Regions from separate parts of the Mesorhizobium sp. M0698 genome, predicted to be linked through region 1. Evidence: riboswitches for the same ligand, from Rfam matches in the RefSeq annotation. Region 1 holds a riboswitch; the other holds the start of a gene.
What was found. Region 1 has a riboswitch for cobalamin ahead of metE (5-methyltetrahydropteroyltriglutamate--homocysteine S-methyltransferase). Riboswitches for the same ligand answer to the same signal wherever they lie in the genome.
Positions count from the first base shown of each region.

Region 2: it holds a riboswitch for cobalamin, as region 1 does, so the genes downstream of both, NKI16_RS02110 (DUF1636 family protein) here and metE (5-methyltetrahydropteroyltriglutamate--homocysteine S-methyltransferase) in region 1, are expected to answer to the same signal.

Region 1 is NZ_JAMYPQ010000031.1:12,536-17,249, reverse strand. It holds gene NKI16_RS31200 (MFS transporter) at 233-484, shown strand; gene NKI16_RS31195 (helix-turn-helix transcriptional regulator) at 547-1,380, shown strand; gene NKI16_RS31190 (hypothetical protein) at 1,698-1,952, opposite strand; cobalamin riboswitch at 2,508-2,708, shown strand; gene metE (5-methyltetrahydropteroyltriglutamate--homocysteine S-methyltransferase) at 2,804-4,714, shown strand, end outside.
Region 2 is NZ_JAMYPQ010000001.1:410,816-415,529, reverse strand. It holds gene NKI16_RS02125 (NuoB/complex I 20 kDa subunit family protein) at 1-473, opposite strand, end outside; gene NKI16_RS02120 (NADH-quinone oxidoreductase subunit A) at 464-829, opposite strand; gene NKI16_RS02115 (winged helix-turn-helix domain-containing protein) at 1,165-2,364, shown strand; cobalamin riboswitch at 2,394-2,597, shown strand; gene NKI16_RS02110 (DUF1636 family protein) at 2,636-3,070, shown strand; gene cobW (cobalamin biosynthesis protein CobW) at 3,067-4,107, shown strand; gene NKI16_RS02100 (cobaltochelatase subunit CobN) at 4,126-4,714, shown strand, end outside.

The DNA of each region.
Region 1 (4,714 bases):
TTAGCGCGGAGCATTATCGTATAGCCGCTCAACGGGCAAGTGATGCCGGTCTTCGATGGCTGACCATCTGGGGAGATTTGAGCGGCTTCGCACGTCCTGCGCATGCCTGTAAGGCCGCCAAGTTTTCTGGGTTAGCAGGCGCGCACTGTGGCAGCTTGGCTTGTACGGCGAGGCCATGGTTGAGTGAGGCGAAACAAATCCAGCCCCGCGGTCAATCCCGAGGCTTCCCACAATGGCGAAGAGAACATCTTCACTCGTTCCTTTTGAGCACAAGACCTTCCGTTCGCTATGGTCGGCTGCACTCATTTCGAACCTTGGCACCCTAGTGGAAGGTGCGGCGGCAGCTTGGCTGATGACGAGCATCGCAGCAGTAATTTTTGATCGCCCATTCGTGCTGTGTACCAGCCCTGTGTCTTGCGCAAGTGGTCACGAACGGCTGCCGGAGCCTCGAAGACGCCCTAAAAACACATGCTGCGATTTTTGAACACGCTTGACGTGTTAGATTAATTCATCCACGATGCGTGTGTTGAACACGCGAGGTGAGTTATGAACATGAAAGAGCTTAGGGTTCGACTGGGCATGACTCAAAAAGATTTGGCAGAGCAGATGGCAACAACGCAACAGACTGTGGCCCGTTGGGAAACAGGCAAAACGCAGTTGAACGTCGAGCAGATCAAGGACCTTTGTCTCACGTTGAAATGCACGGTCGAGGAGCTGCTGGGCTGGAAGATTGATGTCGAGGAGTGGCGCACGAGCCCGTTTGCAATTGCCGATGCCGAAACGCGATACGGCACGCTCAGAATCAAGACGACTGTTGGCAGCCGCCAATATCCTATCGATGAAAAGGCGCGTGAATCGATTTTACGTCAGTTGAAGGAACTTCATAATCTGCGCAGAAATAACACAAGCAGGCCATGGCTGTATTGTTGGAGCCTTGACAACAAAATACTCTTGATAAATCCGCAATATGTCCGCACCATTGAGCTTATCGGTGACGATGTAGAGGAGATGCCAGAGTATTATCATCCAGAAATCTATCGGGCTTTGGATGACTGGGATAAGGGTGAGGTTTCAGGAAAGCTGAAGAAAGAATGCGATGCCATCATCGCAGAGATGGGTGATCAGGAAGCCGTGCGCATGGCCTCCTATGTTCGCGTCACATATGACGACGGAGAAGATGAGTGGAACTTCTTGGATGAAGAAACCGCTACGACTTTCTTCGGATTGGAAGCTGCGACCTTTGACGTTCCCCAGTGTAGTTTCGCCGAAGTGGAGGAGGAAGGTTACTACCGAGCGCGATACGCCAACCTTGATCGCGTCGCGGTGATGGAGGTTCCAAGCGACCGTTATCACAGATTGACCGCGCCCGAGGAAGCTTAGAACCATCCACGAAGGGCGCATGTTACATCTCGACCTTGCGTGGTGCGTTTTCAGTACGAGATGACGTTAAGCGTAGGTAGTGGCAGGTAAGAGTGCTCGACCAGAAGCTCAACTGCCTCCTCAATATCGCTGCCGATGTGCCGCAGGACACGTCCACGGGAGCGTGGATAGGCGTGAAGTTCCTGCACTCCACGGTCCGCTCTCCCATCGCCGGTGTGTGCCCGACGCCATCTTGTGGACGAGCTTGGCCGCCTGCACCCGGTTGTATTCCGGCTTGCGGTCCGCCTGGGCGGTCCGCCGCGATGGCTATCTCCATGTCAATCGGCGCCGAACTTTGACTGCCCGCTGCTTTTGATGAATTTGGCGAGGTCCCGCGCATAATCACTCTTGGTCTTCTCCTTGAGGCCCTGTGTCGCGAACTTGTGGTCCAGCAGGGCAAACAGGTCCAAGTCCCCTTCCGCCTGTGGCGCTGGCTTGCCCTCACCGCCCTCGGCTTCCCAATTGGGGACCGCTTCTGCGCGCTGCACCGTGGCGATTGTCCGCCCAAGACGCATCACAAGATCGAACGCCAAACCGTGCGCGTGCACGACGATTTGCCGCTCAGGCCTCATTTGGACAGGACTTGAGCTAGCCCGGTGGTTTGAGCCGGGTTACCTTGAGCCGGTGGGCTGCGAACAAGCAGTTCGAGACATTGGCCTCGATCACTTCGCAACACGCCGCTGCGCCTGGCCTCGGTGTGCTCCCCCCGAAATCGTTGTGTCATATCACCGAGGGCATCACGGCCAACAGCTTCCACATGGGCAACAGCCTCGCCATTGAGCCGAATATGGTCGCGAGCAGATCACCAACGAAGCGGTCGGAACCTCGGAGCCGAAGTTCGACGCCGAGGTGGTTCGCGTGATGCGCTAAGCAGCACCACGGCGCTTGCCGGTATGTTTGCTGCCGGCAGCCGACGAACTCCTATCCTCCTGGACAAGGGCGCCGTGCGTCATTGCTTTGATTTACCGGCCGCTCAAGGCTTCCACAGTTTTCGCTTTCGAGGCGACCTTTGGAACATGCCAACGGAAATTTAACATAACGACATAAACATTTCTTTATGCGGCGTTGACAATGAAGCGAACTGCTGTAATTGTCTCCCGCGTCGTGGTTCTCCGTACGGCGCTGCCGCAGCGGAGCTAAGAGGGAAGCCGGTGCGATGCCGGCGCTGCCCCCGCAACTGTTAGCGGCGAGCCAACCCCACTCATGTCACTGAGGCGAATAGCCTTGGGAAGACGGGTAGAGGCTATGACCCCGCGAGCCAGGAGACCTGCCACGGCGAATTACGTCCACGGGCGGGGTGTCTCGGTGGCCGCTGCAGCCTGGCGTTCGTGCCGGCCTGCTAGCGCCTTCCTTGTCACCGACGCCCCAACCATCGGGGTCTGGCATGACTATCTCTCAGCAAATTCCTGTAGCAACGCTCGGCGTGCCCCGCTTCGGTCGTCGGCGAGAACTGAAATTCGCGCTTGAAAGCTACTGGTCCGGAAAATCGTCCGCTGCCGACCTTCTCACGACGGCGAAGGCGCTCCGTGCCGCTAGCTGGGAGGAGCAACGCGATCGCGGCGTGTCGAAAATCCCGTCGAACGACTTCTCGCTTTACGACCATGTGCTCGACACCGCAGCCATGGTCGGCGCCCTTCCGTCCCGTTACGGCTGGAATGGCGGCGAGGTCCCACTCGACATCTACTTCGCTATGGCGCGCGGCAACCAAGGTCAGACGGAGGATTGTGGGCACGGTGGTCACCAGCATGCGGCTCATCGGACTGGCGTAACCGCGATGGAAATGACCAAGTGGTTTGACACCAACTATCACTACATTGTGCCGGAACTCAACGATGATCAGACGTTCGCCCTCTCGTCGACGAAACCGGTCGATTACTTCATCGAGGCTAAAGCTCTCGGCGTTCACACACGCCCAGTCATCCTTGGACCGATCACCTTCCTCAAGCTGGCGAAATCGCCTGCCGAAGGATTCGATCCCATCGCGCTCCTACCACGGCTTCTGCCCGTCTACGAGCAACTCCTGCGGAGCTTGAAGCTGTCGGGTGCCGATTGGGTGCAGATCGATGAGCCAGCGCTTGTCCTCGATCTGAACCCGAACGAACGAGCTGCGTTCGAATTCGCCTATGGCCAGCTGTCAAAAGCCGCGCCCGAGTTGAAGATCATGCTGGCTGCCTATTTCGGGCCGCTGGGAGACAATCTCGAAACCGCGGTTTCTCTGCCCCTGGCCGGGCTGCATATTGATCTCGTGCGCGCTCCCGAGCAGCTGGAAACGGTGGGTCGGCTCGCACCGAAGGATCTGGTGCTCTCGCTTGGCTTGATCGATGGCCGCAACGTCTGGCGTGCGAACCTGCCCGCCATTCTCGACCGCATCAAACCGATCGTCGCCGGCTGGCCCTTGGACCGCGTCGAGATCGCGCCTTCTTGCTCGATGCTGCATGTGCCGATCGACCTCCGCATGGAGACGGAACTCGACGCGGACATCAGGTCGTGGCTCGCCTTCGCGGCCCAGAAGACCGACGAGTTGGTGTTGCTTGCCCGGGCCCTGTCCCAAGGCAGGGATGCGGTGGCAGGCGCGTTGAAAGCGTCTGCCGAGGCTGCCGCCACTCGCGTGACATCCACGAAGATCCATGACCCGCTGGTTGAGGGGCGGATCGCCAGCATTGACGACAGCATGAAGCGACGAGAGAGCGCTTTTGCCGAGCGCTCCAGAGTCCAGGCCGGCACGCTCGGGCTGCCGCCGTTCCCGACGACGACCATCGGGTCCTTCCCGCAGACGCCGCAGGTACGCAGGGCGCGGGCCGCTCATGCGAAGGGCCAGCTGAGCTATGTCGACTACGAGACCTTCCTGAAGAAGGAGATCGAGGCTGCAATTCGCTGGCAGGAAGAGATCGGGCTGGACGTGCTGGTGCACGGTGAGTTCGAACGAAACGACATGGTACAGCATTTCGGCGAGCAGCTGTCCGGCTTCGCCTTCACCCAGCATGCCTGGGTGCAGAGCTATGGGTCGCGTTACGTGCGCCCCCCCATCATCTTCGGCGACGTATCGAGGCCCAAGCCGATGACGCTGCGCTGGTGGCAATTCGCCCAGTCGCTTACGGAAAACCCTGTGAAGGGAATGCTCACAGGCCCGGTGACCATTCTCAACTGGTCTTTTGTTCGCGACGACGTACCCCGCTCCGAAGCATGCCGCCAGATCGCGCTCGCCATCCGCGACGAGGTGACGGATCTCGAATGGTCCGGCGCAAGGATGATCCAGATCGATGAGGCCGCGTTTCGCGAAGGATTGCCACTGCGC
Region 2 (4,714 bases), on a different contig from region 1:
ACGATGCGGTCGCAGCCCCGCACCACCGAATAGGAATAATGATAATAGCCGCCGCCATTGGCGCAGGAGCCCATCGAGATGACGTAGCGCGGCTCCGGCATCTGATCGTAGACCTTGCGCAGCGCCGGCGCCATCTTGTTGGTCAGCGTGCCGGCGACGATCATGATGTCGGACTGGCGCGGGGACGCGCGCGGCGCGACACCGAACCTCTCCGAGTCATAGCGCGGCATCGACGTATGGATCATCTCGACCGCGCAGCAGGCGAGACCGAAGGTCATGAACATCAACGAGCCGCTGCGCGCCCAGGTGATGAGCGCCTCGGTCGAGGTGACGAGAAAGCCCTTGTCGGCGAGCTCGTTGTTGATCTCCAGGAAGAATGGATCGTCGGACCCGACCGGCCTGCCGGTGTTGGGGTCGATGAGGCCCTTGGGCTTCGGCGCGACGAGCGTGCCGGAACTGTCGTTCAATCCCATTCCAGCGCTCCTTTTTTCCATTCATAGGCAAAGCCGATGGTCAGCACCGCCAAAAACACCATCATCGACCAGAAACCGAGCATGCCGATCTGGCTGAACGACACCGCCCAAGGAAACAGGAAGGCCACCTCCAGATCGAAGATGATGAACAGGATCGACACCAGGTAGAAGCGGATATCGAACTTCATGCGGGCGTCGTCGAACGAGTTGAAGCCGCACTCATAGGCGGAAAGCTTTTCCGGATCGGGGTTGCGGTAGGCCACCAGGAACGGTGCAGCGAGCAGCGCCAGCCCGACGATCAGCGCCACGCCGATGAACAGGACGATGGGCAGGTACGAACCTAAAAGTGCGTTCATGCTGCAGTTTCCGTTGGCGGCCAATCCACTCTGATTACAGCACCGGACCCACTTGCGGAAGCGTGACAGTTTAACCACTGAACCGTTTTAAGGGGGCTCTATGCTGCAACGCGGCGAGGGTTAGCGCAGCGCTTTCGGCGAAGCAAGTCAAACCTTGTTCAAATCGCGGTGCTGGACGGCATATCCGGGAAAACTGGTCCGATCCGCTCCTGTTTGATTTCCTTCACTTTTTACTCCACTTTTCTCTCCTGACATGGATGCCGCCAAAACCCTGCTAGCATGGCACGGAATCGCAGGTCATTTTCTCTGTCTAAAATCGTCCGGATGCCGCCTTCATGAAGGAAAGAATCTCGCTTGCCACGGCCCGTCGCATTGCGCTCGCGGCACAGGGATTCAATGACCCGCGCCCCACCGGCACGCCTGACCGCCGGCATCTGGCCCGGGTGCTTGCCCGTACCGGCCTGCTGCAGATCGATTCCGTCAGCGCCGTGGTGCGCGCCCATTATATGCCTCTTTATTCGCGGCTTGGCCCTTACAAGCTGGCGTTGCTCGACAACGCCGCGGTAACGCGCAAGCGCATGGTCTTCGAATATTGGGCGCATGAAGCCTCGTTCTTGCCGGTCGAGACCTATCCGCTGATGCGCTGGCGCATGCAGCGGGCCGAACGCGGCGACGAAATGTACAGCGGACTGGCCAAATGGGGTCGCGAGCACGCCGCCTATATCGAAGACATCTATCGCGAGGTCGCCGAACGAGGCCCGATCGCAGCGTCGGCTTTCGAAGGGCAGAAGGGTTCGGGCGGCTGGTGGGGCTGGAGCCATGCCAAGCACGCCTTCGAATGGCTGTTCTGGGCCGGCCGCATCACCACGGCGCATCGCCGCGGCTTCGAACGGTTCTACGATCTGCCGGAGCGCGTATTGCCGCCGGCGGTACTCGCGCTACCGATTCCCTGTCCCGAGGATGCTCACCGCGAATTGCTGCGCATCTCGGCCCGCGCCCACGGCATCGCCACGGCAGGAGACCTGCGCGACTATTTCCGGCTCTCGCCCGCCGACATCAAGGGCCGCATCGAGGAGTTGGTCGAGGCCGGCGACCTGTTGCCGGTGAGCGTCGAAGGCTGGAGCAAAACAGCCTATCTCCACAAGGACGCCCGTTTGCCGCGCAAGATCGAGGCGCGCGCCTTGCTCGCGCCGTTCGATCCTGTCGTCTTCGAGCGGTCGCGCACCGAGCGGTTGTTCGACTTCCACTACCGCATCGAGATCTACACGCCGGCCGAAAAGCGCCGGTATGGCTATTATGTGCTGCCATTCCTGCTCGGCGACAGCATCGTCGGGCGCGTCGACCTCAGGGCCGACCGCCCGGCCGGTGTGTTGCGCGTCCACGCCGCCTATGCGGAGCCCGGCGCCCCGCCACAAACCGCAGCCGCCCTTTTCGAGGAATTGAAGCAGATGCAGGGCTGGCTCGGCCTGGAACGCATCGAGGTGACCGCTGCCGGCGACCTCGGCCGGCCGCTCGCGGATATCGCCGCGTCATAGACGTGCGTTGACACGACTGGCTCCACAAGCCTAAATCCGTTCCAGACGGTCCCCTGCCCGCAACGGCAGGGGCCAAGAGGGAATGCGGTGCGAAATCTCGATTTCAAATCCGCGGCTGTCCCCGCAACTGTAAGCGACGAGCCAAGGCCGAAAACCACTGGGATATTCCCGGGAAGGCGGCACCCAGGCGATGACCCGCGAGCCAGGAGACCTGCCGTCTAGGACATAAGAATCCGATCGCCTGGCGGGTTTTCCGGGCAAGGAGCCTGATTTGGAACGCGACAGCAGTTTTCCGGCTGAGACAGCGGATTTATTGTCCGGCCATGGTGATTCCCCGGCCGGCGTTACCGTCATCGTCTGCTCGTCCTGCCGTGACGAGACCGGTTCGGACGCTCATCCGCGCGCCGGCGAACTGCTCGCAGAGGACACGCGCCGCGCCGCTTCCAGCGAAAACATCAAAATCCGCACCGTCGAATGCCTCGGCAATTGCAAGCGCCGGCTCAGCGCGGCCATGCTGCGCGACGGCTGCTGGAGTTACGTCTTCGGTGATCTGACCACGACCAGCGGGGCCGATCTCGTCACCGGGGCAAAGCTGTTCGCCACCGCGACGGATGGGCTCATTCCATGGCGCGGCCGTCCCGATTGCCTGAAGCGCGGCCTGGTTGCCCGCATCCCTCCCCTTGACGTTTTGAAGGACCTGACATGACCGCTGCCTCCCTTTCGCGCGTTCCCTGCACCGTGGTCACCGGCTTTCTCGGCGCCGGCAAGACGACGTTGATCCGCCATTTGCTCGAAAACGCCAAAGGCAAGCGCCTGGCCATCATCGTCAACGAGTTCGGCGACATCGGCATCGACGGCGAGATTCTGAAGGGCTGCGCCATCGACACCTGCCCCGAGGAAAACATCGTCGAGCTGGCCAATGGTTGCATCTGCTGCACCGTCGCCGATGATTTCGTCCCGGCGCTGGACCAGATCCTGTCGCTGACGCCGAGGGTCGACCACATCCTGATCGAGACATCCGGCCTTGCTTTGCCCAAGCCGCTGGTCCAGGCCTTCCAGTGGCCGTCCGTGAAAAGCCGCGTCACGGTCGATGGCGTCATCGCCGTCGTCGACGGGCCGGCGCTGGCTGATGGCCGCGTAGCCAACGACATGGACGCCCTGCAGGCCCAGCGCGCGCAGGACGAGACGCTCGACCATGACGATCCGGTCGAGGAAGTGTTCGAAGACCAGCTCGCCTGCGCCGACCTGATCATCCTGTCGAAGAGCGACCTGATGGACACAGCCGGCGCGGCCCGCGCCAATGCCGTGATCGGAAAGCATGTTGCGCGGGCGGTGAAGATCGTACCGACTTCGCAAGGCAAGGTCGACCCGTCGGTGCTGCTCGGCCTCGGCCTCGCCGTCGAGGACGACATCGAGAATCGCAAGACCCACCACGACGACGAGCTCGACCACGAACATGACGATTTTGACTCGTTCGTCATCGACATCGCGTCTGTGTCCAACCCGGACGAGCTCGCACAACGGGTCGCCACGGCGGCGGAGGAAGAAAACGTGTTGCGCGTCAAGGGTTTCGTCGAAGTCGGCGGCAAGCCGATGCGGCTCCTGCTGCAGGCCGTCGGTCCGCGCGTCAACCACTATTACGACCGCGCCTGGACCGCTGAAGACGACCGCCGCTCGCGCCTGGTCGTCATCGGCCTGAAAGGGCTGAACCGCCCGGCCATCGAGCGTATCCTCGCCGGCTGACCCCAGGCACGAGCCGCGATGCACATCCTCACCACCACATCCGCCTCGCTCGACGATCTCGCCGAGCCCGTCGATCTCAGGCAAACGCCTGCGGATGTCGTGGCGCTGTCCTTCACCGACAGCGACCTGGCCGGGCTGGCGGCGGCGTGGAAGGCAGATGCGCACCGCCTGCCGTCGATGCGGCTCGCCGCCTTGCGCGACCTGCGCCATCCGATGTCCGTCGACCTGTGGATCGACAGCGTCGCCCGCCACGCCAAGGTCATTCTGGTCCGCATCCTCGGCGGCTATGACTGGTGGCGCTATGGCTGCGACCAGCTCGCCGTTATCGCGCGAAATCGCGGTATCAAGCTGGCGCTCCTACCGGGCGAGAGCCACGACGAGGATTTGCGACTGATCGAAGGCTCGACGCTGCCGCGCGAGGAGTTGGACGCCCTGCTTGGCTATTTCCGCGAGGGCGGGCCGGCAAATATGACGGCGCTGGTGCAGAGGCTGGCAAGTCTCGCTGGATCGGGTGCGGCGGTAGCCGAACCTGTTAGCGTGCCAAAGGCGGGATTTTACGAGCCGGGACTGGGGGTAGTAGAACGCGGCGTCCCCCTCCCCCTCGAGG